3 regions of the Alteromonas sp. CI.11.F.A3 genome follow, and region 2 is predicted to be linked to each of the others. Evidence: predicted binding sites of a transcription regulator. Region 2 holds the regulator's gene; each other region holds the start of a gene.

Region 1 (10,344 bases), 2.1 Mb from region 2:
TCCCATTCGAAAGAAGGGCTATCCTAACGGATAGCCCTTTTTTTATGCGTGATAGAAAGTGAATTGACTAGTACCACCTGACTGGAACGCCAGCTCGGTGGAGTGCCACCCAGCCACACCCGAACTCAGAAGTGATAAATGTGTCGGGAACACATTTAAACGCGCTTTAGCGCGACCCGAAGGGTGTAGGGCAGGAGCCCGAAATAAACGTATTAGCGGCGACCGGTGACCGGCGCAGGAATAGTGTGGGGTTTCCCATGTGAGAGTAGCACGGGGTGGACCTCCACACTGCCGGATCCCATTCGAAGAAATTGCTTCACAACGATTGCTTCACAACGATTGCTTTACAACGACAACTACCCTAACGGATAGCCCTTTTTTTATGCGTGATAGAAAGTTCGACTCTATATTAAAACTTTTCTATTTTGTTTAGCTGCGCTCTATAAGCGACTTACAAAAAAAGCCCCGCAGATGCGGGGCTTGAGCTATAACACTATAAAAATTAGTGTTACTGGCCCATTGTCTTAATTTCTTCAAAATATCTACGGTATTCCATACGCGTAATAAGTTCGTTGCCATCTTTATCCATAGTCATGAAATCACCTTTAATACCAGCGTTTTCAATTTCACGTTTAGATAGTTCACCATCTTTATTGGCATCGGCTTCATCGAATCGCATATTTGCAGCATCCGTAACTTCTGTACGTAATGTCTTGTTCTTTTCACTGATCACAGCACCCGTTTCTTCCATGGCATCACCATGTTTCATCGACTGTTGTGTGTCGCTAGTTTTCATTTCAGAACGCATTTCTTTATTTTGTTCACTAATTACATCGCCGTCTGCGCCTATAGAATCCTTTTTAGCCATAGCGGATGTTTTGTTCATTGATTCATGGTTTGCACTGGTTTTCATTTGTGTACGTAATTCTTTATTTTTTTCGCTAATTACGTCGCCACCTGTGCCCATAGCCTCTTTCTCGTCAATGGAATGATGTATTACACCAGCTTTGTCGTGGTTTGCTTTCTCTTTAACAACAAGTTCGTCAGCAAATTTTTCAGGCTTCGCTTTTATGTAGGCAGTAAACTCAGAGTGGTTAATCATAGCATCGCCATCTGAATCTATATTAGACATAGTTTCTTCAGTAATACTTCCCTTAACCTCTTCCTTTGAAAGCATGCCGTCGCCATTTGCATCTAGTGCCTCAAAGTCTGAAGTTATCCTAGATTCGTGATGGGCAGCGAAAGCAGAAGTAGACATTACTGCGCCAATAACCATTGCTAACGTTAGCTTTTTCATAATAAATTCCTTCTTTTGCATTTGTAATGCATTGGGTTGAACATGAGAAGTGAATGCCAAAACCGTTCTCGGTTTAAATGACTATTACAAGGCACTAAGGTATTTTCAGCCTTTACTCCTACATATCTCTATTCCTATCTTAAAAATCACATTATTTCGTTCCAGATTTATAATTCATACTTTGTGCCAAGCATTAACCTTCTGATTTAAATGGCATTTTCTTTTTTTGTATTACAGGTTTAAGTAAATAAAGTGTTAAAAGGACACATGCTGTGAAAAATATGCACTGTGCTATATGCCACAGATATTCCTGCTCGAACGTTGCACATCCTACTTAATTGATTCGAGAGTTAACCTTCCCGTAATAGAATTTGTTATTTAAATCAGTGTTTTAAGTCGTAAGGTAACCAGAAGGTTTAATTAGGGAAATTTCCTTAATCTTTGTTCCATCAATACAGCCCAGAGCTAGGGGATAAGGAATGTTTTCAACAATGCTTAGTAAAAATATCAATAAAAAACCCACAGAAAAGCTTTTTAACTTTTACCAGGACTCTTCACTTTCGCGCATGATTAATTTTCTCAATGAAGCAGTTGTCGTTATAGATGCTAACGGCACTATTGAAATGCTTAACTCTACTTCCGCCTCATTACTGGGAATAGAAAAAGATAGACTTCTTGGACATAACTTACTTGAGTTAGTGATAGATGATACAGGCAAGTCTCAGACCTATGTAATTGAGAGTTTAGATGCAGGCCAGCAGGGTTTAATTTCCTCCCCCCCTATGGAAGTTAATCTTCAAGCTGACAGCGACAACAAAACACAGGTGTGTGTGGAAATGTCGATATCAACGTTACCAGAAGCATTCTCGTCGGCTAATACATTGTATCTTTGTATACTCCGCGACCTTACGCTTCACAAGGCCGAGTATGGTTCGTTATTGCACAAAGCTAATACCGATTATCTAACAGGGCTAGCTAACCGTCATCGGTTTGCTGAATACCTTGCTAAACAGTGGGATGTTTGCGAAAAAGACGATGTGCCGTTAAGTATTATATTTATTGATATCGATCACTTTAAAAACTTTAACGACCAGTATGGCCATATAGCAGGGGATAGATGCATAAAACGAATAGGAGAAACTATTTCGTTAAGCCTTCCTAATCGAGATACGTTAGCCGCACGCTATGGCGGTGAGGAGTTTGCCTTAGTGTTGCCCCGTTGTTCAGCACAGACCGCACAATTGCTAGCGATACGTATTAAGCGACATATATCGCAACTAAGCACCAGGCAGTTTGCCCTATCGCAAGAATCAGAATTAACAGTAAGCATGGGGGTGGCAACCCAAATGGAAAACCGCTATAGCGCTAAAGAAGAATTATTGAATGCCGCTGATACATTGCTTTATCAGGCTAAGTCTCAGGGAAGGGATCAGATTTGCTTTTTGTAAACTGAGAGAGAAGCGGCGCAAACCGCTTCTCAATCTATATTAATTTCTCTTCTTATTGATAATTTGAGGATCACACATGAAGCGCACGCCGGTTTGTTTATCAAGTACCCATACTTCTATGTAAATGTCGTCGGCAACATCGTCACCGTCATCAACACCAATGTGAATGCTGGCATCGGTTTTATCTTCTAAGGTTACATCACCAGGGCTGGTTGCGGTAACCCAACGAAAGGCGTAACGGTCATTTAAAGCGGGCGAAAATTCGATATCCAATTTACGATTAGTATTGCCATCAAATGCAACTGCTTCGGGTGTGTAGCGATAGTAATAGCCTTCACCAATTTCCACATGTTTGGCATCGGCAGGCGGCACTTCATCCGGTGCCCAAAGCTGTAAGGTAAAGGTGGCCGTGTTAGTAGTTTCAGTTGAATTTGTTGTTGATGTGGCTTCTTGGGCTAACGTTGAGAAAGAGAGTAGTACCGCTAAAAAAACAACGGCTTAAGCAATGTTTTACTATTCTTATATATAGACTTCATTTTTATTCCCTTAAAAAATTGAACATTAAATACGCTACTTTTAGTAGCGCATAAAAATTATAGCAGTATTGTTTGGTGTATAGAATAGTGAGGTATGAGAGTTTATAGCTCCCATTTATAGTCTTAAATTTAAATAGGCAGCAAGACGCTGCCATCATAATACTAACTTTTCTTTCGATTAATGATTTGTGGATCTTGACTAGTATAAACAGAGGATTTAGGTGCTGTTACTAATTTCATACAAATGTTTTCGGTCGTACTGTCCGAATCTACAAAAATAATAGTTTGCCCATCTTCAGTTATACTGTAAATCAAATCATTGTCTAAATCTCCAGAAATAATAGGGCCTACAAATTGCAGCTCGCTAGAATCCTCTCTCAATGTGTACATGATGAGGGTATTTGATTCAGTTACAGTTACATTACCTGAAGTAGGGTTACCTGATGTATCGTAAATAGTATAGCGTGGTGGCGTTTCTTCGGTGTTAACGGAAACCGTGAATTGAGACAATGGAGTTGGGTTAGACATGTTTTTATTCCTTGTTGATGTAATTAAAGTAGTATGGAAAAACTAAATTATCTGCGTAACCCCGCAGTAACTCATCCTTTGCAAAATTTTGATTAATGCATTTCTTCGCAAATAGATGAGGCATTAAGGTTTCTGGGTGATATGAACGCTCAACCATAGGAGTGGTAATGTTAAGTAAACTCCTACAGAGTTGGGCTGCTACATCATAATTCTTTAATATTTTATTTTGGACGATATGAGCAATTATATATTTTGCTTTTTTGTTGTATTCTGTGAAGTAAAGCTGACCGCTTATGATAGTGTCTTCACTTGTTTTGGATAAACTTATATATTTTAAGATGTCTTCGACAGTTTCAAATTCTTTGTTAATCTGAAAGTGCTCAATTAAAGAAAAAAGTACCCAATTAGCATTTATATTCTTAATTCTATCTAGCAGTTGTTTTGGATGAATTGATTGTTTCAGTTCGGATTTTGACAATAGTAGTTGTGCCTCGATGTGAGCTAAGTCTGATTGCCATTCACTGTTGTCGATATCTTGTGATATTACAGATTTGAGAATGTAGTGTGCGTTCTCTAAAGTTTCTGCGTAAATATTATTATACGTTAATTGCTTTGCTATCGATGCCTTCTGAACTAACACCACAGCAAAGGGAACACTAATCGCTGCGTTTGAGGTGTTGGATAAATATATTTTTTCAAAAGCTTCTTCAGCCTCTCCATACAACCCATAAGCTTTTTCATACTCTCCCGTATGAACAGTGGCCGACGCAATCCACGACAGGGTATCGGCAGCATAAAGCTGAGCATCAAGGTCACCAGGGGTTTGTTCAGCGATATATTGTTTGAGCTTTAGTGATGCACTGAAGTATTCAATCGACTTACTAAATTCGAAGTTTTCATATTCAAGAGAGCCCAAAGAGTTTTGTGCGTAAGCCACCTCCATCATGGCGTCAGTATTATCCGGAGCTAGTGCTAGCATACGTTCGCTATACCCCAAGTAACGCTCGAATGCCGTTCTGGCTATGTCCATCAAGCCATCATTATAAGCAATGTGGCCCAACCAAAATGCGTTTGCCCCCGCAGCTTTTAGCAGCTCGAAGTGATTAGGCGCGTCACTCAACAGCGCCTTTATTTGCACATCCGCTTCTTCGTAAGCGTCTTTCGCAGTGGCTACATCGTCACGGTAAAATCGTACTTCTGCCATAGCTTGCAGTGAAAGCGCATGTTGAAAACGCAGTTCGAAACTAGGTTTTGGCGGGCTAATGGTAAAAAATCCATACTCACTAGATTGCTGGGCTTGTTCAACATAATGAAGCGCTTGTTCGCTAATGCCTTCCAATAAATCCATGCGCTTTACACTTCTAAGCTTGTCGGCAAAGTCACCTATCATATAACCCATTAAATTTTCAGCTTCTAACCGCTTCCTTTCGGCCAGTTGTTGCGATTGCTGACTTTGTAGCATGGCGCCAAACGAAATGACCGTTAAACTGGCAAGGGCTGCAAAGGTCACCCCGCGAATAACGCGTTTCCGTTGAGCGGTTTTTTGCGATGCCTTAATGAGGGCGAGTTCGTCTTGGGAAAGGCTTAAACTAGTGTCGCCTTTTAACGCCAAAGCATCCGTTAAGGGCTTTCCTTCTGTAAGCAAAAACGCCTTACTTTTATTATCTTGTAGCCATTGTTTGGTTTGTTGTTCTAGTCGGCCTTTGCTCACCAGCGCGCTTTGGTGCTGCTGGATCCAATCTTGTACCCGCTGCCAGCGCCTAAGCACGGCTTCATGCGCTACTTTAAAGCAGGCTTTGTCTTGATAAAGGTGCGATACAAATAAACGATGCTCTACCATTAGCTCGACAAATTTTTTCTCGTTATCGTTATTAAGTTCACTCCAAAATGCGGTGCGGCTGGTTAAGTTACTGCCATCTTGGGTAAGCGTTACAATAAGAGGAAGCACGCGGTCGAGTGCGGTTTTCACTAATGCCGACATTTGTAGATAAAGCTGTTCAGCTTTATGCCCAATTGCGCCTTCTATGCCGCCCAACTGTTTGTAGGTACTAACTTGCAGTAAGTTGTCTGTTCGCTGTAAATACAGTTCTTGTAAGGTGTATTGTAATAATGGAAGGCAGTTGGGTTCAGCCGCGGCATCGGTAAGTATAATGTCGTCTAACGTAACGTCGGTATGGCTATCTTCTTCCCACACTAGCCCTGCGGCAATAGCAGGAAGACGTATCATCTGGCTTAATTCACTGGCAGAGGGGGGCGTAAGGTCGAAATGTGCTCCGCGCTCTTTATTTTTCATTAGGGTGGGATATGCCGCTAAGTGATGGTAGAAATCATTCCTACATACTAACAACATCAAAATGAAGCCACTTTCAGCCAATGTTTCAAGCAGCGTGAATACCGCTTGCTTATGGGCGCCATCAACATGGTTGGTGGCCAAATAGGCTTCAAGGCGATCGAGTACAATTACATAGCATGGGAAAGCGACGTTGTTGTACTGGCTTGTAGTAGTAAGTTTAGCTTTCGCTATATTGATAACCGACTTGGGGTCACCCTTTAGTTTTGCCGCTAACGAATCTGCACTTTCCCCTTCAAATAAGGGGACATCGTTAATATCCCAATCCAGCATACAGGCGGCAAGTTCTTCTACAATCTGTGCTGCCTGAATATCTGCAATATCAATACTGGCGTAATCGATGGCATGAACACCATTCGCGCCCTTATTGTTTAATAACCTAGGTAATAAACCGGCGTGCACTAACGAACTTTTACCTGAACCGCTAGGGCCGATAATAAGGGTAAAAGGGCGTTTTTTTGTGAATTGGTCCCCAAGCCTAGCGAGCAGATTTTTTACTGCTGCATTTCTACCGTAATAAACTTGGCTTTCTTGTTGTGTAAACGCGGTTAAACCAGGGAACGGAGATTGACCTTGCCAATCGGTTTCTGCAGCACGTGTTTGTTCATCTTCTAAAAACTGAACATCGGCAATAACCCGATATCCCCGCTTTCGAATGGTTTCTATAAAAGAAGGCGCGCTGGCTTTATCACCCAATGCTTTGCGTAATTGAGTAATCGTTTTATGAATAGGGTTATCGCCAACAGGTGAGTCGGGCCAGCATTGAGCAACAATGTCATCGGCGCTAACTACTTCCCCCGCTTGTTGGCACAATAGCAATAAAACGTCCATTGCTTTAGGCTCAATGGCGCGCTTGGTTTTACCTAATATAAGGCTATTGGAGGCTGGCTCTACTTGCCAGTCACCCAAATAAAACTGCTTTAACATGTGATAAATTTGCTCAAAAGAAATCAATCAGAACAAACCTAACCTACTTTAGTTGTAAGGTAAACGAGTTACGCTGAGTTAGGTACTACATCGATTCTAAACTGGGACTATAAAATTTAGCTAAAAATACCTTTAAATTTTAATAATATAAAAAATATTAATAAAAAGTGAAATTTGATCACTGTCTCCTAGGTCTATACTACTATACGTGCTTACCGCACGTTAAAACCAGACTTATACTTTTGAGGGTAGATAAAATGAAACAAATTAAAAAATCTTCTGTTGCTACGGCACTTGGTGCGGTTGTTATTGGCTCGTTGGCATCTACGGTTGCTATGGCTGAAGTTAACCCATTTTCAATGCAGTCATTAGAGTCTGGCTATAGCCAATTCGCTGCTGAAGGCAAATGTGGTGAAGGTAAGTGCGGTGGTGATAAAGCCGCCAAATCTGCAGAGGGCAAAGCAACTGAAGGCAAGTGCGGCGAAGGTAAGTGTGGTGGCGACAAAGCGGCTAAAGCAACCGAAGGTAAATGCGGCGAAGGTAAGTGTGGTGGCGACAAAGCAGCCAAAGCTACCGAAGGTAAATGTGGCGAAGGTAAGTGCGGTGGCGATAAAGCAGCTAGCATGGCTGAAGGTAAAATGGAAAAAGCCAAAGAAGGAAAATGTGGCGAAGGTAAATGCGGTGGCGATAAAGCAGCTAGCATGGCCGAAGGTAAAATGGAAAAAGCCAAAGAAGGAAAATGTGGTGAAGGTAAATGCGGTAGCATGTAAAGCTACGGCAATTGCAGTATAAAAAAGGCCGTCATTCGATGGCCTTTTTAGTGTGAAATTGGGGTGAAATAATGAAGCATATTCAAGGTGCAGGTTTAGGTTTTCGTCGCGAGATGTTAGATGAGTTGTTACCAACATTGCCTAGCGAAGTCGACTTTTGGGAAGTTGCGCCCGAAAACTGGATCCCTTTAGGGGGCACATACGAAAGTCAGTTTGCCCAAAGTATTCAACAAGCGCCTTTTACCACACACGGTTTGTCCCTTTCTATCGGGAGTAGCGACAAGCTCGATATCGAATTCGTTAAAACGGTAAAGCGCTTTTTAGACACACACAATATCGATTTATATAGCGAACACCTAAGCTATTGTTCTGGTAACGGCCATATGTATGACCTTATGCCTATTCCTTTCACCGAAGACGCTGTTAACCATGTTGTAAGCCGCATAAAGCAGGTTCAAGACATTATCGAGCGGCCATTGGTACTAGAAAATGTGTCTTATTATTTGGCGCCAGGGCAAGAGATGTCTGAACTAGATTTTACTAATGCGGTATTAGCAGAGTCAGGTTGTTCGTTACTGCTTGATGTGAACAACGTCTATGTAAATAGTATCAATCACAACTATGACGCTTATGACTTCATAAACCGCTTACCTAGCGACAAAATTGTCTATGGTCATATTGCTGGTCACTTCGATGAAGCCCCAGATCTAAAAGTAGATACTCATGGCGCTGATGTTATTGAGCCTGTATGGGATTTACTGAAGCATGCCTATAACACCCACGGTGTGTTCCCTACATTGTTAGAGCGTGATTTTAATATTCCCGCTATAGGAGTGTTATTAAAAGAAGTGCAGCGTATTAAAGTGATACAAGCTCAGTGTATTGCAAGTCACCAAACCGTATTCGAAGGGCAGTCTGCATGAGCGAGAATTTTAAATCCGTTCAGCAAGAGTTTGTTAATGCGATTAAAGATCCAGATTCGTTTGAAACAAACGACGCCGACATTAAACGCCGCATGGATATTTACCAATCCCTGTTTTTTAATAATATTTCAGGTTTTATAAGCACAGGTTTTCCGGTGTTAAAATCATTGGTAAGCGAAGAAAACTGGAATGCATTGGTGCGCGCCTTTTTTATTCATCATGAAAGCCGTTCTCCGTATTTTTCAGATATTAGCAAAGAATTTGTAGAGTATTTATCAGCAAGCCCAGAACTCTCATTTCAATTACCAGCATTCGCCGCTGAGCTTGCTCATTATGAATGGCTAGAATTAGATATTAGCATTCGAAAAACTTTCCGTGATGTGGTGTATTTCAATGTGGGTGAACAGGTAACAACGGTGAGCGTTTCCCCGTTGGCTACTCTTGCTTCATATACCTACCCCGTGCATTTAATTGGCGTGGATCACATTCCCGAAGCCCCCGCACCCGAGCAACAGTTCTATGTGGTGTATCGTAATGAAGAGCAGCGCGTAGAATTTGTGCATTTGAATCCGCTTACCGCCGTGTTATTGCATACCATTGAACAGCACGAACAAGGCATAGACATAGACGCCTTAGGTGAGCAGCTTCGTAAACAATTAGACCACCTACCAGAACAAACTGTGCTTCAAGGTATGCAGCAAATAGTAAGCGACATGCTGCAAAAAGGTATTTTACTACCTAGCTGAACAGTCTGCTGAACACTAAATCATCAGTTTTTATCTGGCACTTAAGTGAAGAAAGGCTAAAGTTGTACGCGAGTGTGTAACTTTGGCTGTTAAATGTTGGGAAAGTAGGCAATTGACCACAATAGCGCTGTCAATCCGGTCTGCTTTCGATTAACATTTACGACCATTTTTTTGTTAGTTAAATTGTTTAGGTAGTGCATATGGCAGACAATTCAGATTTCAAAGAAGTCTACAATAAGTGGTACTTTCTAGCTTCTATCGTAACTTTACTCGCGTTTCCGCTGATGCATATCATCTGCGGCTGGTTTACCTTCTGGTTATAACGCAGACATTCAAGGCATAATTGTGACTGCACAGTATATAAAATCAGTTGTTAAAACCGTTCCTGACTATCCAAAGCCAGGTATTTTATTTAGAGATGTTACTAGCGTACTAGAAGACCATAAGGCTTTCAGTAGTTGTATCGCATTGTTGCTTGAAGAATTCCAAGACATGGGATTCAACAAAGTAGCAGGAACCGAAGCGCGCGGATTTTTATTCGGCGCACCACTGGCCATTGAGATGGGCATTGGTTTTGTTCCAGTAAGAAAACCCAACAAATTACCCCGTGAAGTGGTGAGTGAAACCTACGATCTTGAATACGGTACCGATACGTTGGAAATTCACAAAGATGCTATCCAGCCAGGCGATAAAGTGTTACTTATCGACGATCTGCTAGCAACGGGCGGTACCATCGAAGCATCAGCAAAGCTAATCCGTACATTAGGCGGCACCATTGAACATGCTGGCTTTGTTATCGGATTACCTGAACTAGGTGGC
Region 2 (10,344 bases):
AACTTAACGACCACCTTGTATAATCAAGAAGGCCAGTTAAATCACAAAGTATTTGCGGCGTCGATGGAACATTACGACCAATTGGGCTTTGTTTTATTCCAAAAGCCCAGATATACATTGTATACCGACGATGCACAGTCTCCGTGGGAAGTGACCGCGACAGAAGGTACTTTGTACAATAACGAATTGATACAGCTAGAAAATAATGTCGTTATTGAAAACCAAAGTGTCGATGACTTTGTAAGAACAATACGCACAGCGTTTATAGAGATAAACCTGTACACTAAGCAAATGACATCTGATCAGCCCGTGGAAATACGTGGCTTACAATATGTGATTAACAGCAATGGGTTTAACGCCAATTTGCGTACCCAGGAATACGAGTTAATAGACCATGTACAAACCATTTATTCGCCTAGCCTCTAAAGCATTAGCGACCAGCCTAGCTGTTAGCCTATTCGCTACTGTGGCTATAGCGGCTGAAAGCGACTTTAACAAACCCATTAAAGTCGACTCGAAATCGCAATTTGTTGACGGCAAAAACAAAACGTCATTGTTTAAAGATGATGTACGAATTACCCAAGGTTCTTTGGTAATAAATGCCGATGAAGTTGAAGTTATTGCCAGCGAAGGTGATGGACGAGAGATATTCGTTGCTCGCGGCAAACCAGCTAGCTACTCGCAAGAACTTGAAGACGGTGCCACCGTCACAGCGAAAGCCAATGAAATTCGCTATGAAGTGGTAAACCGAACTATTTCTTTACAAGGTAGTGCCGAGCTACAGCAAGACACCAGTAAAGTACAAGGCGACAAGATTACCTTCGACATGGTCACAGAACAATTGCTTGCAACAGGCGGCGAAGATGGTGAAGGTGGCAGAGTAACTACCGTATTTACGCCTGAGGCAATACGTAAAGCGTCATCGAATAACGAAGGCGATAAGGCGGACGACAACTAATCATGGCAACGTTGAGCGCACAGAGCCTTGCAAAGGCGTATAAAGCACGTCAAGTGGTTCGCGATGTAAGCTTATCAGTATCGACTGGGCAAATCGTTGGATTACTCGGCCCAAATGGTGCCGGTAAAACCACTACCTTCTACATGATTGTTGGCCTAGTACCCCTTGATAAGGGCAAAATCAGCATTGATGACAGCGAATTAACCCACGAACCCATGCACGAACGAGCACGTCGCGGAATTGGATATTTGCCGCAAGAAGCCTCGATTTTTAGAAAATTGACGGTGTTTGAAAACATCATGGCTATCTTACAAACCCGTAAAGGGTTAAGTTCAGCAGAACAAGAACAAGAAGCCGATGCGCTACTTGATGAATTTAATATCAACCATATACGTAATAGTACGGGTATGAGTTTATCCGGTGGTGAACGTCGCCGAGTAGAAATCGCACGAGCATTAGCAGCCAATCCGCAATTTATTTTGCTAGATGAGCCATTTGCAGGTGTTGATCCTATATCGGTTAATGATATAAAGAAGATCATTCAACATCTTCGTGACAGAGGAATTGGAATCCTTATCACCGATCACAACGTAAGAGAAACACTGGATGTGTGTGAGAAAGCGTATATTGTGAGCCAAGGCGAACTCATCGCGCAAGGGACGGCAGAACAAGTTTTAAGTAATCAGAAAGTAAGGGATGTATACCTAGGAGAACAATTCAGGCTATAGTTACTGTAACCGAATTGTCACTTTCAGTTTTAAACACGGGTATATTCACAACAAGAGTTTAAAAATAAGACGTAGATGAAACCATCTTTACAGCTAAAGTTCAGTCAACAACTTACCATGACACCGCAGTTGCAGCAGGCAATCAAGCTGCTGCAGTTGTCTACGCTCGACCTGCAGCAAGAGATTCAGGAAGCACTAGACTCAAACCCACTTTTAGAAGTTGAAGAAGGCGGCGATGACCACCCTGTTGAGAAAAACAACATGGATGGAGACGACCCTTCTGTAGAAGCGGCTCCAACTGCATCTAGCGATTCGTTAGAAGCTGGAGATGCGCTTGAAAAGAATGACCTTCCCGACGAGTTGCCAATTGACAGCACATGGGATGAGTATTACTCGGCCTCATCTGCACCCGCTCCAGGTCCATCTAATAATGATGACGACCAACTGTTTCAGGGAGAAACTACCGACAATATTCAAGACCATTTGCTTTGGCAGATGCGTTTAACGCCGTTTTCGGATACCGACCGCGCAATTGCTACCGCCATTATCGACTCAATTGATGAATCTGGTTACCTCAACGTACCCATTGAACAGATTTTAGAGTCAGTGAATTCCGACGATGTTGAAGAATTGGTGGAAATGGACGAAGTTGAATGTGTACTAAAACGTATTCAAATGTTCGACCCTATCGGTTCAGGTTCACGTACTCCGCAAGAATGTTTGCTTGTGCAGCTTCGCCAGTTCTCAGACGATACGCCATGGCTTACTGAAGCAAGACAGCTTATCAACGAGTATTCAGATCTACTTAGCAGCAAAGACTACCGTACGTTAATGCGTAAGAGCCGTTTGAAAGAAGATCAACTTCGCGAAGCCATGCGCTTATTGCAAACGTTGAATCCTCGTCCAGGTAGTGCATTAATTACCAAAGAGCCGGAATACGTTATTCCTGATGTTTCGGTAAACAAAAAGAATGGCCGTTGGGTGGTAGAACTTAACCCCGATAGCCTGCCTAAATTAAGCGTAAATCAGCAATATGCTGCCATGAGCAGACGCTCTAAAAACAGCAGCGATTCGCAATTTATTCGCTCGCATATGCAAGAAGCCAAATGGTTTATAAAAAGCCTTGAGTCAAGAAACGACACCTTGATGAAAGTCGCGAACTGTATTGTGCAGCAACAAATGGGCTTTTTCGAGCACGGCCCAGAAATGATGAAACCAATGGTGCTTAATGATGTCGCAGAAATGGTAGATATGCATGAATCCACCATTTCACGTGTCACCACGCAAAAGTATATGCATACTCCACGTGGCATTTTCGAATTGAAGTATTTCTTTTCTAGTCACGTGGCAACGGAATCTGGTGGTGAGTGTTCATCTACCGCTATTCGCGCACTAATCAAAAAGCTTGTGGCAGCGGAAACGCCCAGCAAGCCATTAAGCGATAGCAAGATTGCTCAATTGTTGGCCGAACAAGGCATTAAAGTTGCCCGGCGAACAATAGCAAAATACCGGGAATCGTTATCGATTCCGCCGTCAAACCAACGCAAAAGCCTTATCTAAAGGCCTTGATAATTTAAGGAAGACGAAATATGCAAATCAACCTTACCGGTCATCATGTCGAAATTACTGACTCTTTGCGTAGCTATGTCGATACTAAGTTCAGCAAACTAGAGCGTCACTTTGATCACATATCTAATGTGCATGTCATCCTGAACGTCGAAAAACTCAATCAAAAAGCCGAAGCCACCATGCACCTTAGCGGCGCAGAAGTGTTTGCTTCATCTCATAATACAGATATGTATGCGGCGATAGACAGCATGATCGACAAGCTCGACAGGCAAGTTATCAAGCATAAGGAAAAGCTGAAAAAGCACTAAATATTAGTATGGAAATTCAAGCCATAGTAAGTTTGGACCGCACCGAGTGTGCGGTTCAATGTAATAGTAAAAAACGTATTCTAGAGATTATTAGCGACATTGCCGCTAAAAATAATCCCGACATCGATCAGGCCACAGTTTTAGCTAGCCTACTTGGCCGCGAACGAATGGGAAGTACGGGTATTGGCAATGGCATTGCATTGCCTCACGGTCGATTGCCGGGTTTAGAACACGTTATCGCCATTATTGTAACCAGTAACCCTGCCATCGATTTTGATGCGCTTGACGATCAACCCGTAGATATATTCTTTGCCTTGTTAGTACCTGAAGAAAAAACAGAGGGTCACTTACAAACACTTGCTACCGTTGCCGGTAAACTAAGTGATAAAGAAACGGTGAAAGCCATTAGGCGGGCCTCCACCAGTGACGACATTATTACGGCTTTAAGCTAATAAAGCACAGCACCATATTTTAAAGGGAGAAATGCAGGTGAAACTGATTATTATCAGTGGTCGATCCGGTTCAGGAAAATCAGTTGCGCTACGTGCCCTTGAAGACTTAGGCTACTATTGCGTAGATAATATTCCGGTTAACCTTCTCCCTACCCTTACCCATACTGTGGTTGATGAATATGACCAAGTCGCGGTAAGTATCGACGTAAGAAACCTGCCCAAAAATCCAGCTGACTTGGTAGAAATCTTAGATTACCTACCCTCGTCTTGGTCTATGACCATTGTGTATATCGACGCCAGCGACGATGTGCTGGTGAAGCGTTTCAGTGAAACACGCCGACTTCACCCGTTAGCCAAGCTCAACAAATCCTTATCTGAGTCGATAAAAGCCGAATCAGATTTGCTTGCGCCTATTGTTGAGCGCGCCGATTTGTATATTGATACAGATAAGCTCACCATCCATCAACTCGCAGAACTTATCCGCGAGCGAATTCTAGGTAAGAAAAGCTCTCGATTAGTATTGGTGTTCGAATCGTTTGGCTTCAAGCACGGCATACCTAAAGACGCCGACTATGTATTTGACGCCCGCTTTCTACCCAACCCCCATTGGGAACCAGATTTAAAGCACTTAACTGGCTTAGACGCGCCTGTGGAAGTGTTTTTGGGCTCTCAACCGGTGGTAACTAAATTCATTTGGCAAATTCAAAATTTAATAACGACCTGGTTGCCTCACTTAGAACGTAATAACCGTAGTTATGTCACCATTGCGATTGGGTGTACTGGCGGTCAGCACCGCTCAGTATTTATTGCTCAATCGTTAGCGAAAACCTTTGGCGAAATGCACCCTGATGTACAAATTCGCCACCGCGAGTTAAACCAGTAATGACCATTGAAAAAACACTGACTATCGTCAATAAACTGGGCTTACATGCCCGTGCCGCCACCCAGTTGGTTCAATTAGCCAATCAATTTGACGCTAAAATCGTGCTGGTTAAAGGCGATAAGAAAGCCGATGCAAACAGTGTGTTGGGCTTAATGATGCTAGAAAGCCACCAAGGTGAACAGGTGAACGTTGTGGTTGAAGGTAATGATGCTGAAGCAGCATTAAACGCCATTGAAACCTTAATTGAAGGCCGTTTTAACGAAGACGAGTAATACTGCGCCTGCCCGTGTTACGATTTTCAGTATAAAGCCGCTTATAATTTCATCATATAAGCTGTAATTGTCTGTCCCCGCTGCGCTTTTGTCATGACAGCGTCATGGCAAGTGCGATATCCTATCGTTATAAAGAATTCCATTTTTAGGCAAAAGCAGTGGCAGAAGCGCTGGTCTCAAAATACGTACAAAGCCAACTCAGGGCACTTAATGGCGCGTTAATTAACGGCCAATTTGTTTCTGTACGTAAGCTTCTGCTGGAATTACCCCCTTCTGATGTTGCACATATTCTCGAATCTAGCCCAAGCCGCACCCGTGACGAACTATGGGAGCTTATTGATGGTGATTTCCACGGTGATATTCTAGAAGAACTCTCTGACGACGTACGTAACGGTATCATCACCAAGATGCTGCCTGCCAACGTCGTAGACGCGTTAGAAGAAATGGATACCGATGACTTAGCGGTTACCCTTAGCAGCCTTCCAGAACCAGTGCTGCAAGACATTCTTGATTCAATGGATGCACAAGACAGAGTCAGAGCTGAGCAAGCGCTGTCTTACGGTGAAGAGACCGCCGGGTTCATCATGAACACCGATACCATCACTCTTCGCCCTGACGTGACCATTGATGTTGTACTTCGTTATATTCGCCTTAAAGGTGAATTACCTGAAAACACCGATACCTTTTATGTAGTGAATCGAACTGACAATTTAGTCGGTATCGTTCCGGTTACGCGATTACTTACCGCAGAAACCGAAGCCAAGGTATCGGATGTGATGGATGAAGAGTCTGAAGCTATTCCTGTTCATATGCCAGATGATGAAGTAGCCAGCTTGTTCGAACGTTATAACTGGTTATCGGCACCGGTGGTTGATGAAAAACACCGTTTAGTCGGCCGAATTACTATTGATGACGTGGTTGATATTATTCGTGAAGATGCCGAGCACTCCATGATGAGTATGGCGGGTTTAGACGATGACGAAGATACCTTTGCCCCCGTACTTCAAAGTACCAAGCGACGCTCAGTATGGCTGGCTGTAAACCTGGTTACCGCGCTAATGGCAGCCATGGTAAGCGATTTATTTGAAGCCACATTAAGCCAATTAGCTGTACTAGCCATACTCAATACCATAGTACCTAGTATGGGCGGCGTAGCGGGTAACCAAACACTCACCCTCGTTATTCGTGGTATGGCACTTGGGCACGTTAATGCCAATAACTCCCGCTGGTTAATTAGCAAAGAAATATCTATCGGTTTCTTAAACGGTGCGATTTGGGCAATCTTAATTGCTTCGGTAATAGCACTTTGGAAACAAGACTACATGCTAGGCATCATTATCGCCTTTGCCATGTTGGTTAATATGATAGCCGCGGCAATGGCAGGCGCTACCTTGCCACTCATTATGAAACGTTTGAAAATAGACCCTGCACTAGCCGGAAGCGTAATACTCACTACCATCACTGATGTAGTGGGTATATTTGCATTCCTTGGCACTGCGACCCTGTTTTTAATGTAAAGCCGCGACAATCGCTTACAGGTTGCTTTAAGGTTATTTAGCTTGGCATCATGATGAAGGCCACCACATCATTTTGATAATCACCCGTTGTCTTATATTCTCTATACCCTTTAGACGCAGCAATACCTATTGCGTATTTCTTCCCTTGGTAATTTATAATACGCGAGTCTTTCTCACCATTAGCTAAGCCTAAAAGAGATGATTCTATCTCAATAACCTCCCCAACGTGTTGAGGGCAACCTTCTGTAGAAGAAATGATCATGCCGTCACGCTGACAAAACATGCCAAAACAGCCCATCAAAGTATGCCCGCTTTCATCTTTTGGTAACGAATCGTTTAACATTTCACTAAATTGTGGGGCGCTATCAAACACAATGCCTATCCCGCCCACAACATTATTTTGTTTTAAGCTGGTAATTGACGCGTTGTAGATGTAAGTGGGCTTGTTATTGTACTGCGGGCTCGGAACGAATCTCGACACCGAATATTTTTGTGAATCTGTACAACTTAACGCATCTATAGCGCCACTATGCGCATCAACTTTGTCTCCAACCACTGACGCATGTTCTTTGTTAGATACCGCGACAATAATGCCATTTTTATCGTAAACGTATAAATTGGTGTAAACCGTGTAGAGGTCATTAATGTAACGAAGAATGTCTGATATTTCCTGTTGGGCATCAGGCGTAACAGTGGGAAGTTGCAAATGCTCTCGAAACGCAGTGGTGAGTGCCCACCAACGACAATCGTTCGCTCTTTCGTATAAGTTTCGATCCATAATATCGACCGCTAAACTTGCGCAAAATCTTACATCACCAAGCCGTGCGCTTATCACGGTAGATTGTAGGTTATCGATAGAATTAGAAAAAATTAACGCTATGCTCTCGCCGGTCGATTTGATCTCAGAAAGTACCGGCATGAATTCAACAGCATTGTTGCGCGCGGCAGCAATAATACCATTCAATACCACTAAACTCAGATCGTCATTGATTAACATCGATGTTTTGAATATTTGCTTCAATTCATCGGAAAAGAGTTTTGAATTAAGTAACTGACAAGAGTCTGTTTGAAGTTGCACGGTATCATTTGAATGCTTGAAAGCGTTAGTTAATGGCGTCATAGCTACGCCCTGCCATGATAAGCCTCTAAAGCCTTGGTATCCCTTGGTTGCCGACGTTGTGGATATAAAGCTATTTTGTTTTATAGTGACTAAGTCAGGGGAACCACACTTAGGTATTTTTTCACCAATTTTGAATTTTTGTGAATGGCTAGTCGCCATGACTTCTCTGTTTTCAGACACAATCATAATGCTGCTAGCGGCACGTTCAGATTGCAAGTTCCTAAAAATAGACTGCATTTCATCGTCGAATTTAAAACATAAACAAAGAACACCTAGGGTTCTTGCATCTTTCTCGTTACTTTCCCTAATCGCGCATGAATAAATTAATGCATTGCGCTTGTGAGGTTGAAGATCTGAATAACGAAAGGTTTCTGTATAGTCATCTTTAGACGATAAGGTTTTCGAAATTAGCGGGTCTTCGCTAAATTCAACCGGATTATCACTGTCCAAATTAGCCTTTACCCGACCCTGCGTATCGAGAAGAAGAATTTCATCATATATACTGTATTTATTTACGTATTCTTCTAGACGATAGCGAATATTGTTAATGTCTTCAGATTGCAAGTCGGTGTTGAGCAAGAAAGCTCGGATATCATCATCAGTAGCCAGAAAGCCTACATCCGCAGTACGTTCAAACAAATTTCTAATAAGAATATCGATAGCGACTTGGGATTTATTATGATCATCAGCCAAACGTTTCAACAAGTGCTCTTTCATCAGGTTTTGAATGAGCTGCCCCTGTAACTCAGAGAATTTCTCTTTGGTACTAAGCATCTCTTGTAAGATGCTATCCGATACATTATGGCTGTTAATTTTACCTATAAGCGAGATTTTGCCCCACCAATGGTTCAAATCATCAAACCTATCGTTGTAGCTGTTAATGAGAGGAATAGCCGCTTGTAATTTTTGTCGGTTGTTTAAAAGTAATTGTTCCACTACTGCACTGCCTATTATTTTTATTTTATGACCAATAGTTTTTGTGCTTGAAGAACGAAATTTCTTTTACAATCTTGTGGTTAGTCGTAAATATACTGTTTGATTTTACAAGGTGTAATGCACTTATTTACCATCCCAATATATTTACGACAATGCAATACAATCGGCTTACACCTTTAGTTTAATATTCAAGCAAACCTGCGGGTATTTGCCTATCGCGGCTCCATTGCTTGGGTGATTGTCCATACATACGTTTGAACTCTCGGCTAAATTGAGATGAGCTTACGTAACCCACATCCATCGCGGCTTCATTCACGTTCATACCACCTACAATTTTCATAGCTGCTGTATTCAACCGCATAGACTTTATAAATTGAATTGGCGACATGCTTGTCGCTTGTTTGAACTTGCGATGGAATACCGCCCTACTCATGCCTACTTGTGATGCCATATCCTCGATGGTGACCGTTTCATCTAAACGCGTTGATAAATAGTCGATGGCGCGAGCAATTTCATTGCCAATCCCAAATGCGCGTCTTGCCGATTCGCCAGCCCCCCCTTTCAATATAGCGTAATAGACTTCGCGAAGGCGACTGTCGCCAAGTACAGCGGTATCCGCCGTATTTTGGCTTAACTGCAATAATCGTATTAGCGCTTCAGCAAAGTCATTGTCCCAATCAGACAATGCAATACTTGGCGGAAACTTAGCCCCTTTTGATTGTCTTTGCATGCCGCAAGCCCGCTCTACTTCCATGGTAAGCTCGGTCATCACACGAGTATCAAGGGAAATGAATACCCCCAACAGTGGATTGTCGGGTGACGCACTAGGCGTGCCCGCCTCTACAGGCATAGACATGCTGCAGCACATGTATTGGTCAGTGCCATAGACATAAGACTTCCCATCTAGTATCGCCTCTTTGGTACCACTGACAATCGCCACTACCGTAGGCTCGTACACCGCAGGTGCACAACGAACCCCTTCGGTCACTCTGAATAGCTGTACACCTTTAACACCGGTTTCAAATAAGCCATCTTCGGTAAGCTTATTCTCGATGAGCGTTTTAATTTCTTGTTTGAACATGATGACGGCACCAAAAGACAGACACAAAACAATAACGATACAAATAGGCATATTTTGACAAATTAAAGTGCCATAAATTAGGCCATTTGATACTTGGTGTATATTTTAGCACAAAGAGCTTCGATCCTGATACGGGCAAAGATACCGAGTTATTCTAACTAACCGGCTCTACTACCATTTGGCATTGGTGTTTCAGGTATGGCCAAACGAGGCGTTAACTTATCGGCGTAGCCAATATCAAACAACATACCTTGGGATACTTCGCCCGCCATCTTTTGCTCGGGTAAATTAACGACAAACAACGCTTGTTTGCCCTTAATTTCGAAAGGGTTTTCACGCTCTTGTTTAATACCCGCAAGAATTGAGCGTTGATGAGCACCAAAATCTACTGTGAGCTTCATCAGCTTTTTAGACTTTTCCACCTCGGCAACCTCGATAATTGTACCTACACGAATATCCAGCTTTTCAAAATCACTGATCTCAATAAGATCTTTAACGGGGGCGTTTTGCATCAGTTCAC
Region 3 (10,344 bases), 2.1 Mb from region 2:
AACCGTTGTTAACTCCGAAGAGTTAATGAAAACTGTTTTTCCGGTGTTGTTACCAACTCCTTGAAGCGAGGCGCGCATTTTACGCGATTCGGTTTTTGTGTCAACACTTTTAGAAAATTTATTTCAAAAGTATTTCCTTGAAAACCTTGCCAGTACTGCCTTTAAGGTTGTAGTGACTTGCTTTGTCAGTGTAAGTTATTTTACTTTCCTGTCGAAGCGGATGCGCATTCTAGAGATTTCTGCGGCAAGGTCAACCTCTTTTTAATAATTCATAAAAAAAGCGACCTAGAAGGTCGCTTTTTAGTCTTTTGGTATATTAATACAACTAACTCATCACTATTAATGGCTGAGAGGCGTGTTTTTACACTTTATTAGATGACCTTTCGTCTTGCTGCCCTTCGCTACTGTCAACAGTATCAGTTGCACTATTAGCATTAGCATTAGCATTAGCATCAAAGTCTGCATCTTCTTCTTGCTCACCTACTACGTCGTTCAAGGTAACTTTATCGACGGTTCTAAATGTATTAATTGGGCCAGCAAGCGCATAAAGAGAAAACACAATAAAGAGTACTAAAGCAGGCTCTGTTGCTACCACTACAAATATAAGTAGCACAATAAGTAGCCCTACGAAAGGAACCTTCCCATGCCAATTCAATTCCTTGAATGAATTGTATTTGAAGTTACTTACCATTAGTAGGCCAGCGAAACCAGTGACTAATGCAACTACAATTCCGTAGTCTGTACCTACAGCATCATATTCAACGCCTACCCAGACTAAGCCAGCAACTACTGCTGCTGCAGCCGGGCTAGCCAAACCTTGGAAGAAACGTTTATCAGCAATACCAACCTGCGTATTAAATCTCGCTAAACGTAAAGCGGCACCTGCCACATAAACAAAGGCAGCTAACCAACCGAACTTACCGAGTTCAGTTAAGCCCCAGTTGTATGCCACTAATGCCGGCGCCATACCAAATGACACCATATCGGCCATTGAGTCATATTCAGCACCAAAATCGCTTTGCGTATTGGTCATACGCGCAACTCGACCATCTAATCCATCAAAAACCATAGCAACAAATATAGCTACTGCTGCTGCTTCGAATCTCCCTGTCATTGAAGACACTACTGCAAAGAAGCCTGAAAATAGCCCAGCAGTGGTCAATAGATTGGGAAGAAGATAAATCCCTTTTCGCTTTTGTTCAGACATAAGTCCTCATACTTCTATATATAATGCAGCAATTATTTCATAGATATTGTTTAACGCCTAGCAAAGTAAATTCTACGTATGCGTTATCTATAAATAATATTGTGCAACTTGGTTTAAATTTACATGCGCAAACTTATCTAATAACTAGGTATACGCCCACATACCTTTTTTAGCTCACCGTTCAGTTATCATACAAATCCATGTTGAAACTAGCGATACCTTTAACGACGCCTTAGAGGTTGTACCTCTGCTCAGTAAGAAGAGGTATTCGCGCCCAAGCCCAATTAGGGTTTATAAGGAACACCGCCATGCGCAGTTTATTTAAAAAAGTAGCACTACCATCGCTACTCTTATTCTCATCAACCACAGCAATCTTCGTTGTTGGAACTGGCAATGCGCAAGCTACCTATCACAACAACCACAACTATTCTTATTGCGGTAGCGGTAGCTCTAATAGTAGTGGCAATCAAAACTCATCCTGTAATTCTGCGTTGGGTGAGCATACTTATGATTTGGTAGAAGACGGGGTTTATCAAAGTACAAATGCCAACGACTCAAGTATCAGCATAGATGGTGTCAGTATATCACTTGCCGCCTTTTCAGATACTCAGGGTGTTTACAACGAAACCGTAGTAGGTGCAGATTTAGAGAAAATATCTAATCAATGGGCCTATGGTGTTACCAACAACGACGAAGCAATTTATAGCGGTAACTCTGATCACGCCATAGATAACTTGAATTACAATTATCAGGGTAGTAACGCTGCGTACAGAAGCGGGACAACCAATGTTGAGAGAGACTACGACTTCGTACTTCTTTCTTTCGACCAAGCTGTAACCTTAACCGGTGCAAGTTTCTCTTGGCTATATGACAGCAACGACAGTCAAATATCTGTCGCAGCATTAGGAAACACTTCAACGCTGACTTCCGGGGTTAATACTTGGAGCGATATAGTTGCAGATGCATTGACGTCAGCATCTTTTGATATAGAGAATTGTGAAACGCTAGACCACCGCGCCGACTTTACCTTTACTGAATCCTCTCAGTATTGGCTAGTTGGGGCTTATAATACCGTTTTCGGTAACATAGGCGGGTATGTAGGTAATGACGCATTCAAACTTGCTAACATAGGCTTTTCCACAACTGAGACACAAGCCCCCCCCGCTCCTACAGAAGTTACTGAGCCAGGTACGCTTGGATTACTTATGGCATGTTCACTATTTGTGATGTGGCGCCGTAAGAAAAGCATTTAAAATTATTAGACTTTAGATCACTAATGAGTGGTTGTACCTGTCAATAAAATTTACAAAATGAAATAAAAAAAGTTGAAATTTAATAAAAATATTATAAAAACAGACATATAGAAATTGGCACGATAAATGCTGCAGATAATGAAAATTTATATAAATCTATTTTCATCAGCATCAAGGTCGTATGTATGAAATTCTCAAAATTAATTATAGTAGCCTTATTGGTTTCTGCTTTCTCAGCATATGCAACCGATAGCAGCCTAAATGAAGCTACCTATTCTTTAATTAATGACGGTATTAGCCAAACCGTAAACCCTGACGCCTCAAACGGCAAGTCAGTAATTGTAAATGGTGAAGCTATTTATATCGGTGTAACAGGTTGGTCCGATACAGGTGGCGCCGGAAATGACTTAGTTGTTCAGGGCACTAATTCATCGGCACTAAAAAAATGGAACGCTACTTGGTCAAATGGTGTAGTAACGTCAGGCTACGGCATCCAGAACGATGATAATGGTGACAGCCATGCTATCGATAATTACAACGATTTTGACATGATCCTGCTAGCATTTAGCGAAGAAGTAACGTTGACGGACGCATCGTTTAATTGGCTAAAGGGTGATAATGGAAACAAGGAAATTACCGTAGCGGGTCTAGACTTAGATAGTTCTTCCCCATTCCTTAGTAATGATTCATTCACTTGGAGTGACGCGGCTTCTCATGCAGTGGAAGGAGCAATAGGTCATTTCGGCATAGCAAATACCGCTGAAAATTATTACTTTAACTCTACATTTAGTAATTTATCTTCAGCAAAATACTGGTTAGTAGGCGCCTACAATACGTATTTTGCTGATTCAAACAAAATTGAAAATAATATTAAACTTAAGCTTTCTGGTATAGGTTTTACAACTGAAACAGACGCGACCACACCCCCACCCGCTCCTACACCGGTTAGCGAGCCAGGTGCACTTGCGCTGATGAGTATAGGTCTTGGCCTTTTAGCTTACCGCCGTAAGCGTCGCGTTTAATTGTTTTAAAACGCAGGGAAAACACGTATCTTTATAAGGTGGCTTAGGCCACCTTTTTTTATGCTATTTTTAAGCTTCAGCTGGGTAATATTTTAAGGTAATTATGGATTTGGTTAATAATAAAAAAGGTTTTTTCAAGCGAGCACTTGTCTCGGCTATCGCAACCTCATTTTTTGCTTTCAATAGTTTCGCAACAACTTCTGAAGATTATGAAAAAGCACTCTCGGCTTTTAACGAGACTGCTTACGATGAAGCCTATATACACCTAAAAAACAGCTTACAAAAAGATCCCGAAAACCTTGCTGCAAAAATGTTGATGGGTGAAATTTTACTTATTAACGGTTATTTAAACGCAGCTGAATTGGAATTTGTAGAAGCGCTAGAAATGGGCGCCGATATAAATTTATTGGCTGAGTTGCTGGGCAATACCTGGTTGTTCATGAACAAGTATCAAAGCATCGTCGATTTCACCGATGTGGACAAGTTATCTGGTGACGCTCAGCGGGAGTGGTTACTGATAAGAGCTACCGCGTGCGTTCGATTAGAAGATAATGAATGTGCGCTTAAAGATTACAATACGATTGTGGCCTCTTCACCTAATTTTGTGCCAGCGATAAATGGGCTAGCCTCTATTGCTTTGCAAAACGAAGAGTTAGTTGAGGCCAACCAACTGATACAGGACGCTATTTCCATCGAGCCAGAAAACGCTATTTCATGGAGATTAAAAGGACAATTAGCTTACCGCCAAGGCGATAAAGATGCCGCTACTGCCAATTTACAAAAAGCGCTTACCTTTAATCGAAACGATCCTATTGCACTTCGTAATTTAGTTGATTTGTATTTGGAAGCGAAAGACTACGATACGGCAAAGTTGTTTGTTGATGAAATTATTGAAGATACGCCAAACGATCCTTTAGCTATCCTGTTGAACAGCTGGTTGCAAAGTAGAGATAACAAAGAGGCCATTGATAATAAAAAGCTAAAAGAGCTAAATGACTTTATGGCGCAGCTCGATCCAGAGTTAATTACCTCTCAACCTATGCTGCTTTATATCAGTGGTTTAACTAACTTTTTCAATAACAACATGGAAACAGCAGCTAAAGATTTTTCCGCTTATCTGCAAAAAGAGCCCGAAGACTTGCAAGCAGTACTAATGCTCAGTCAAGTTTATATGGCTACCCAGCAAGACAAACAAGCACTGCTACTTCTAGAACGCTATCAAGAGCCTTTAATGGAAAACCCCGACTCTGCACTTATGTTGGGTGACCTTTTCATTCGTCAAAAAAAGGCATTTAAAGCTGAACGACTGCTTCGAAATTTAGAAGAAAAGTATCCTGGTGAAGGAAAACTTCAACTATTCAAAATTAAGTTGATGGCGGCTAGAGGTAAACAAGATCAAGCCTTGTCTATTCTTCAAGAGAACCTGCCAAAATACACACAGAATGCCGGTTTTCTATTTACTTATTCGTTAATGAATTTGCAAGCAGAGCGTTTTGAACCAGCCCTTGAAGGGGCTAACTTGCTAAACAAGCTATTCCCTGATGAAGCCGAGGTTTATAATTTAAAAGCCGGTATTCTTATTAGACAGGGGCAACTAGTAGCGGCAAAAGAAAATATTGAAAAAGCACTCGAGCAAAACCCTACCCTCTTTCCTGCGAAGTTTAACTTAGCAGCTACAGAAAGTCGTTTGGGTAATGTTGATGAATCAAACGCGCTGGTAGAAGAGTTACTTATCCTATCGCCACAGCACAGTGAAACCCTAATGTTGAAAGCGTTCAACATGACTAAACAGGGCTATGTAGAACCAGCGAAACAGATTTATCTCGATATACTTACCTTAGACCCATCAAATGTGGGTTCAAGAGAAAGGCTGTCATCCTTGTACCAACAGCAAGGTGATACAAAAAATGCGTTGTATCATTTAGATTTACTGTTAAAGGATAACTTCGATAACGCAGAGTACTTACTTCGAAAAGCATCGCTACTCATAAACTCAAAGCAGCGTGCTGAAGCAGAAAAGACGCTCAATATTGTTCGCAATTTTATTAACGACAACCCAAGAGATTTAGTAACGTATTCCGATTTGATACGCTCGCTAGGCAACAATGACCTATCGCTCAACGCGATGGAGCGGGCATACAGTATTTCGCCAGAGAATAGCTTTATTTCTTTACGGTACGCCAGCTTACTGCTCGACTTACAAAACAATACTAAAGCTAAGTCACTGTTAAATGGCATGCCAAAAGCAAAAGAGCAAAGTCCAATTTATTGGTATTTGATTGGCCGTTTAGAAGCTAATTTGAACCAAGACAAGGCAGCAGTCGATGCTTACCTCAAGGCTCTGGATGTTAACCCAAGCTTTTCTCAAGCTTTCGTTGCCATTTATAATTACGCGTTGAACGAAGAATTTGTAGACACCTTTCTATCTAAATCTAGAGAATTGATAGCAGAAAATGACGCTAATCTATTAGCGAAAAATTTATTAGCGCAATATTTGTTTTTCATTCGTGATTTTGAAGAGTCTACCGCGCTATACAAAGAGTTAGTCGAGAACCCAAATACACTTAATCCTGCTGAGGCTTATAACCGTTTGGCTATTATGGCCGTTGAGGATTCATTAGAAACAGCCCACGCATACGCTAATACAGCCTTCGAACTACAGCCTAATTCAGCCAAAATACTTGATACCTTTGGTCATATAAAAGCATTGCGAGGCGAATATGAAACCAGCCTTAAACTATTACGCGACGCCTTTGCCCGAGATGCCAATGACCCTAATATTCGCTATCATCTTGGTTATACATTGGCGAAGTTAGGCAGAATCGAGGAAGCAATAGAAGAGCTAACCTTTGCGGTAAATGTGAAACGCCCTTTCTTTAAGCGTCCTGAAGCACAAAGCCTGCTCGATAGTCTTTAATTACGCTCGTTAACTTTTTTACTTTATATATAAAAAAGCCACACTATCTACCAAGATGTGTGGCTTTGTTTTATCTACACGCTCAATTTCGCGGCATAGTTAATTAATCACTGATTTGAAATCACTAGCTTTTCATTATCTACATCTATTCTAATAACAGAATCTGGCACCAAATCACCTGAAAGTAACTTTTGTGCAAGTGGATTTTCTATATGAACCTGAATCGCCCGTTTGAGTGGCCGCGCACCATATACAGGATCGAAGCCAGCATCAGCGAGTTTGTCCATAGCCGCGCCAGATAAATTAAGCTTGTAGCCTTTTTCTACTAATCTAGCACGCAGTGCTGCCAGTTGAATTTTGGCGATTGATTTAATTTCGTCTTTGCCAAGTGGGTGGAATACCACAATGTCATCAACTCGGTTGATAAACTCAGGGCGGAAATGCTGCCCTACCACCGACATTACTGACGCTTTCATTTCTTCGTACTGACTTTCTTCATGTTGCGTTTGAATAATGTCAGAGCCTAAGTTAGACGTCATGATCACTACGGTGTTTTTGAAATCAACTGTGCGACCTTGCCCATCGGTTAAGCGACCGTCGTCTAATACCTGTAGTAAGATATTAAAAACATCAGGGTGTGCTTTTTCTACTTCGTCGAGCAAAATAACTGAATAAGGCTTTCTGCGCACCGCTTCAGTTAAATAGCCGCCTTCTTCATACCCAACATAACCGGGAGGTGCGCCAACTAAGCGGGCCACAGAGTGCCGCTCCATGAATTCCGACATATCAATACGCACCATGGCGTCTTCGGTGTCGAACATAAAACCGGCTAGCGCTTTACATAATTCAGTTTTCCCCACCCCTGTTGGCCCCAAAAATAGGAAAGAACCGATAGGTCGATTAGGATCGGCAAGACCTGCTCGAGAACGCCTGATTGCGTTAGACACAGCCTCAACCGCTTCCCCCTGCCCTACTACACGTTTGTGTAATACGTCTTCCATTTTAAGAAGTTTATCACGTTCGCCTTCTAGCATTTTAGCTACTGGGATCCCCGTCCAACGTGACAAGACATCGGCAATTTCAACATCGGTGACTTTATTTTTAACTAGCTTAGTTTCTCGGGTTTCATTTTCAGAGGCCCGTTCAAGCTTAGCTTCTAACTCAGGAATTCTACCGTATTGTAGCTCCGACATACGATTTAAGTCAGACGCTCTTCGCGCAATTTCTAAATCGAGTTTCGCTTGCTCTAGCGACGACTTAATAGTCTGCGTACCTTGCATGGCTTCTTTTTCATCAAGCCATACTTTTTCAAAGTCATTATATTTAGTTTCAGCCTGCTCTCGTTCGAGCTCAATCATTTCTAATCGTTTATGACTGGCATCATCGGTTTCTTTGGCAAGCGCTTGCTCTTCTAATTTCAATTGAATAATACGACGCTCTAACCTGTCCATATCTTCAGGCTTTGAATCAATTTGAATGCGAATGCTCGACGCTGCTTCATCAATCAAATCAATAGCTTTATCAGGAAGTTGCCTGTCGCTGATATATCGGTGAGATAAACTGGCCGCTGCAACAATGGCGGGGTCAGTAATATCTACCGAGTGATGCAGCTCATAACGCTCTTTCAACCCACGTAATATAGCAATAGTGTCTTCTACACTCGGTTCATCAACCACGACTTTTTGGAATCGGCGTTCAAGGGCTGCATCTTTTTCAATATATTGGCGGTATTCATCAAGGGTTGTGGCGCCCACACAGTGCAATTCACCTCGGGCTAGCGCGGGTTTTAACATATTCCCCGCATCCATAGCACCGTCGCCTTTTCCGGCACCAACCATAGTGTGCAGTTCGTCGACAAATAAAATAACGCGGCCTTCTTCTTTAGCCAATTCATTGAGTACAGCTTTAAGGCGTTCTTCAAATTCTCCGCGATATTTTGCGCCCGCCACCAGCGCTCCCATATCAAGGGAAAGTACCCGTTTATTCTTAAGGCCTTCTGGCACTTCACCGTTGATAATACGCTGGGCTAAGCCTTCAACAATGGCGGTTTTTCCTACCCCTGGTTCACCAATTAACACGGGGTTATTTTTAGTTCTACGTTGCAAAACTTGCACTGCACGACGGATTTCATCGTCGCGACCGATAACAGGGTCTAACTTGCCTTGTTCTGCGCGCTCGGTTAAATCGGTGGTGAATTTTTCCAATGCTTGACGCACGTCTTCTGCATTAGGATCGTTTACAGTTTGCCCGCCTCGCATGGAATCGATAGCGTTTTCTACGTTATCTTTGGTAATGTTAAGCTGCTTTAAAATTTCGCCTAATCGACCGTTATCTTGAATAGCGGCAAGTACGAAAATTTCAGAAGTAATGTATTCGTCTTTACGCTGCTGAGCGATTTTGTCGCACAGATTAAGCAAAATGCCACTTTGTTTACTTAGCTGAACGTCACCGCCGATACCATCTACGCTAGCAATACGGTCAACCGCTTCACTTAACGCCGAGCGCAGTGCATTCACATTTACATTAGCTTGGTCGAGTACGGGTCGCACCGAGCCGCCTTGCTGGTTCAGCAAAGCCGTCATTAAATGTACAGGTTCAATATATTGATGATCGCGCCCAAGCGCTAAAGATTGAGCATCCGAAATGGCAAGTTGGAACTTATTGGTGAATCTGTCTAATCGCATGGCTAAACCCTAATAATGTCAAAATACCCTATGCATTAGTTATGGGAGCTTATTGAATGAGATTCAAGAGAAACGATTAAAGTTTCGTAAACCTTTGATTTAGCGCAAACCTATTACACTTACCATTCGACCGGTAGATGGCTTGCCTTGATGGGTGGCTCTGCGGTGGGAATAAAATTGTGTTTCATTGCAATAGGTGCAAAGCTGACTATTGATAATAGTACCAACATTGAGCGATGCTAACTGCTGAGCAGCAATGGCTGGTAAATCCAAGTGAAACTTAGTGGGTATATCACTTTGGTATATTGCTGATGGATAATCTGCAAAGCGTTGTGCTAACGACGCATCTACTTCATAGCATTGCTGACAAATAGCGGGTCCAATCCAAGCCATTAACTCTGAAGCTTGGCTTGAAAAGTGGTTTACTGTGCGGCTAATAATTTCAGACTCAAGCCCTTTCCATCCGGCATGCACGGCAGCTACTTCTTTACCCGCATTATCACAAATAAGAACAGGTACGCAGTCGGCTGTCATGACAGCACAAAAATGCCTAGTACTTGTGGTAAAAGCTGCATCCCCTTCTGTCTGGGCTGAAGGCAACGTTATAACATGATTTCCGTGAACCTGATTTAACCACGTAATCGCATTCGCGTAGGGTAAACTAGCGCGATTTAATGCCACAGCGTCCTTATCATCACCTACGTGATCGCCAACATTACACTGGGCAAACTCCCCACGACTGGCGGCCACGCCTTCATTGTTACAGCCACTGCCATCACGGGTGGTAGTGTAAGCCACCACGTTTTTAGGGCTATTCCATTGAGGCGTTATCATACCGAATTCCGCTGCGCAGTAGCTAATATTGGTGATTCAGACATTCCGGTTGCACTGATTAGATCATATCTTCAGGGTTTTCTTTAGAGTCTAAGCGTACCGCCGCTAATAAATCTTGCATATCTTGCGGTAGTGGCGCTTGCCATGTCATCCACTCTTCCGTTTCAGGATGATATAAAGAAAGCTGAGCTGCGTGTAAAGCTTGGCGCTGGAAACCTCGTAAAGTGTTGATAAAGTCATCAGATGCACCTTTTGGTAAGCGTGGTCTACCACTATAGGTAGGATCGCCTAACAACGGATGCTTAATGTGGGCCATATGCACACGAATTTGGTGAGTTCTACCTGTTTCCAGCTTTAAGCGCAAATGCGTATAAGCACGAAACTTCTCAATGACACGAAAGTGAGTCACTGCAGGTTTACCGTTTTC

What was found. Region 2 encodes sigma-54, which starts transcription at its own class of promoters, with help from an activator protein. Its sites were predicted from a motif close to GTTGGCACGNNNNTNGNNT; they were not measured.
Region 1: a site for sigma-54 is predicted at 1,470-1,488, ahead of R1T43_RS07760 (EF-hand domain-containing protein). Genes of this name have one in related genera too.
Region 3: a site for sigma-54 is predicted at 2,574-2,592, ahead of xdp1 (exosortase-dependent surface protein XDP1). Genes of this name have one in related genera too.

Annotation. Positions count from the first base shown of each region.
Region 1 is NZ_CP136708.1:1,818,092-1,828,435, forward strand. It holds rRNA gene rrf (5S ribosomal RNA) at 1-1, shown strand, start outside; gene R1T43_RS07760 (EF-hand domain-containing protein) at 509-1,297, opposite strand; gene R1T43_RS07765 (GGDEF domain-containing protein) at 1,777-2,745, shown strand; gene R1T43_RS07770 (hypothetical protein) at 2,785-3,117, opposite strand; gene R1T43_RS07775 (DP-EP family protein) at 3,444-3,809, opposite strand; gene R1T43_RS07780 (winged helix-turn-helix domain-containing protein) at 3,814-7,086, opposite strand; gene R1T43_RS07785 (hypothetical protein) at 7,344-7,856, shown strand; gene R1T43_RS07790 (DUF692 domain-containing protein) at 7,928-8,779, shown strand; gene R1T43_RS07795 (DUF2063 domain-containing protein) at 8,776-9,525, shown strand; gene apt (adenine phosphoribosyltransferase) at 9,871-10,344, shown strand, end outside.
Region 2 is NZ_CP136708.1:3,950,942-3,961,285, forward strand. It holds gene lptC (LPS export ABC transporter periplasmic protein LptC) at 1-426, shown strand, start outside; gene lptA (lipopolysaccharide transport periplasmic protein LptA) at 395-958, shown strand; gene lptB (LPS export ABC transporter ATP-binding protein) at 961-1,686, shown strand; gene R1T43_RS17010 (RNA polymerase factor sigma-54) at 1,762-3,246, shown strand; gene hpf (ribosome hibernation promoting factor) at 3,276-3,563, shown strand; gene ptsN (PTS IIA-like nitrogen regulatory protein PtsN) at 3,572-4,015, shown strand; gene rapZ (RNase adapter RapZ) at 4,053-4,898, shown strand; gene R1T43_RS17030 (HPr family phosphocarrier protein) at 4,898-5,170, shown strand; gene mgtE (magnesium transporter) at 5,329-6,687, shown strand; gene R1T43_RS17040 (hypothetical protein) at 6,725-8,743, opposite strand; gene R1T43_RS17045 (AraC family transcriptional regulator) at 8,925-9,824, opposite strand; gene R1T43_RS17050 (tRNA-binding protein) at 9,983-10,336, opposite strand.
Region 3 is NZ_CP136708.1:1,801,751-1,812,094, reverse strand. It holds gene pssA (CDP-diacylglycerol--serine O-phosphatidyltransferase) at 362-1,207, opposite strand; gene xdp1 (exosortase-dependent surface protein XDP1) at 1,516-2,460, shown strand; gene xdp1 (exosortase-dependent surface protein XDP1) at 2,646-3,482, shown strand; gene prsT (XrtA/PEP-CTERM system TPR-repeat protein PrsT) at 3,586-6,399, shown strand; gene clpB (ATP-dependent chaperone ClpB) at 6,507-9,083, opposite strand; gene pgeF (peptidoglycan editing factor PgeF) at 9,183-9,917, opposite strand; gene rluD (23S rRNA pseudouridine(1911/1915/1917) synthase RluD) at 9,976-10,344, opposite strand, start outside.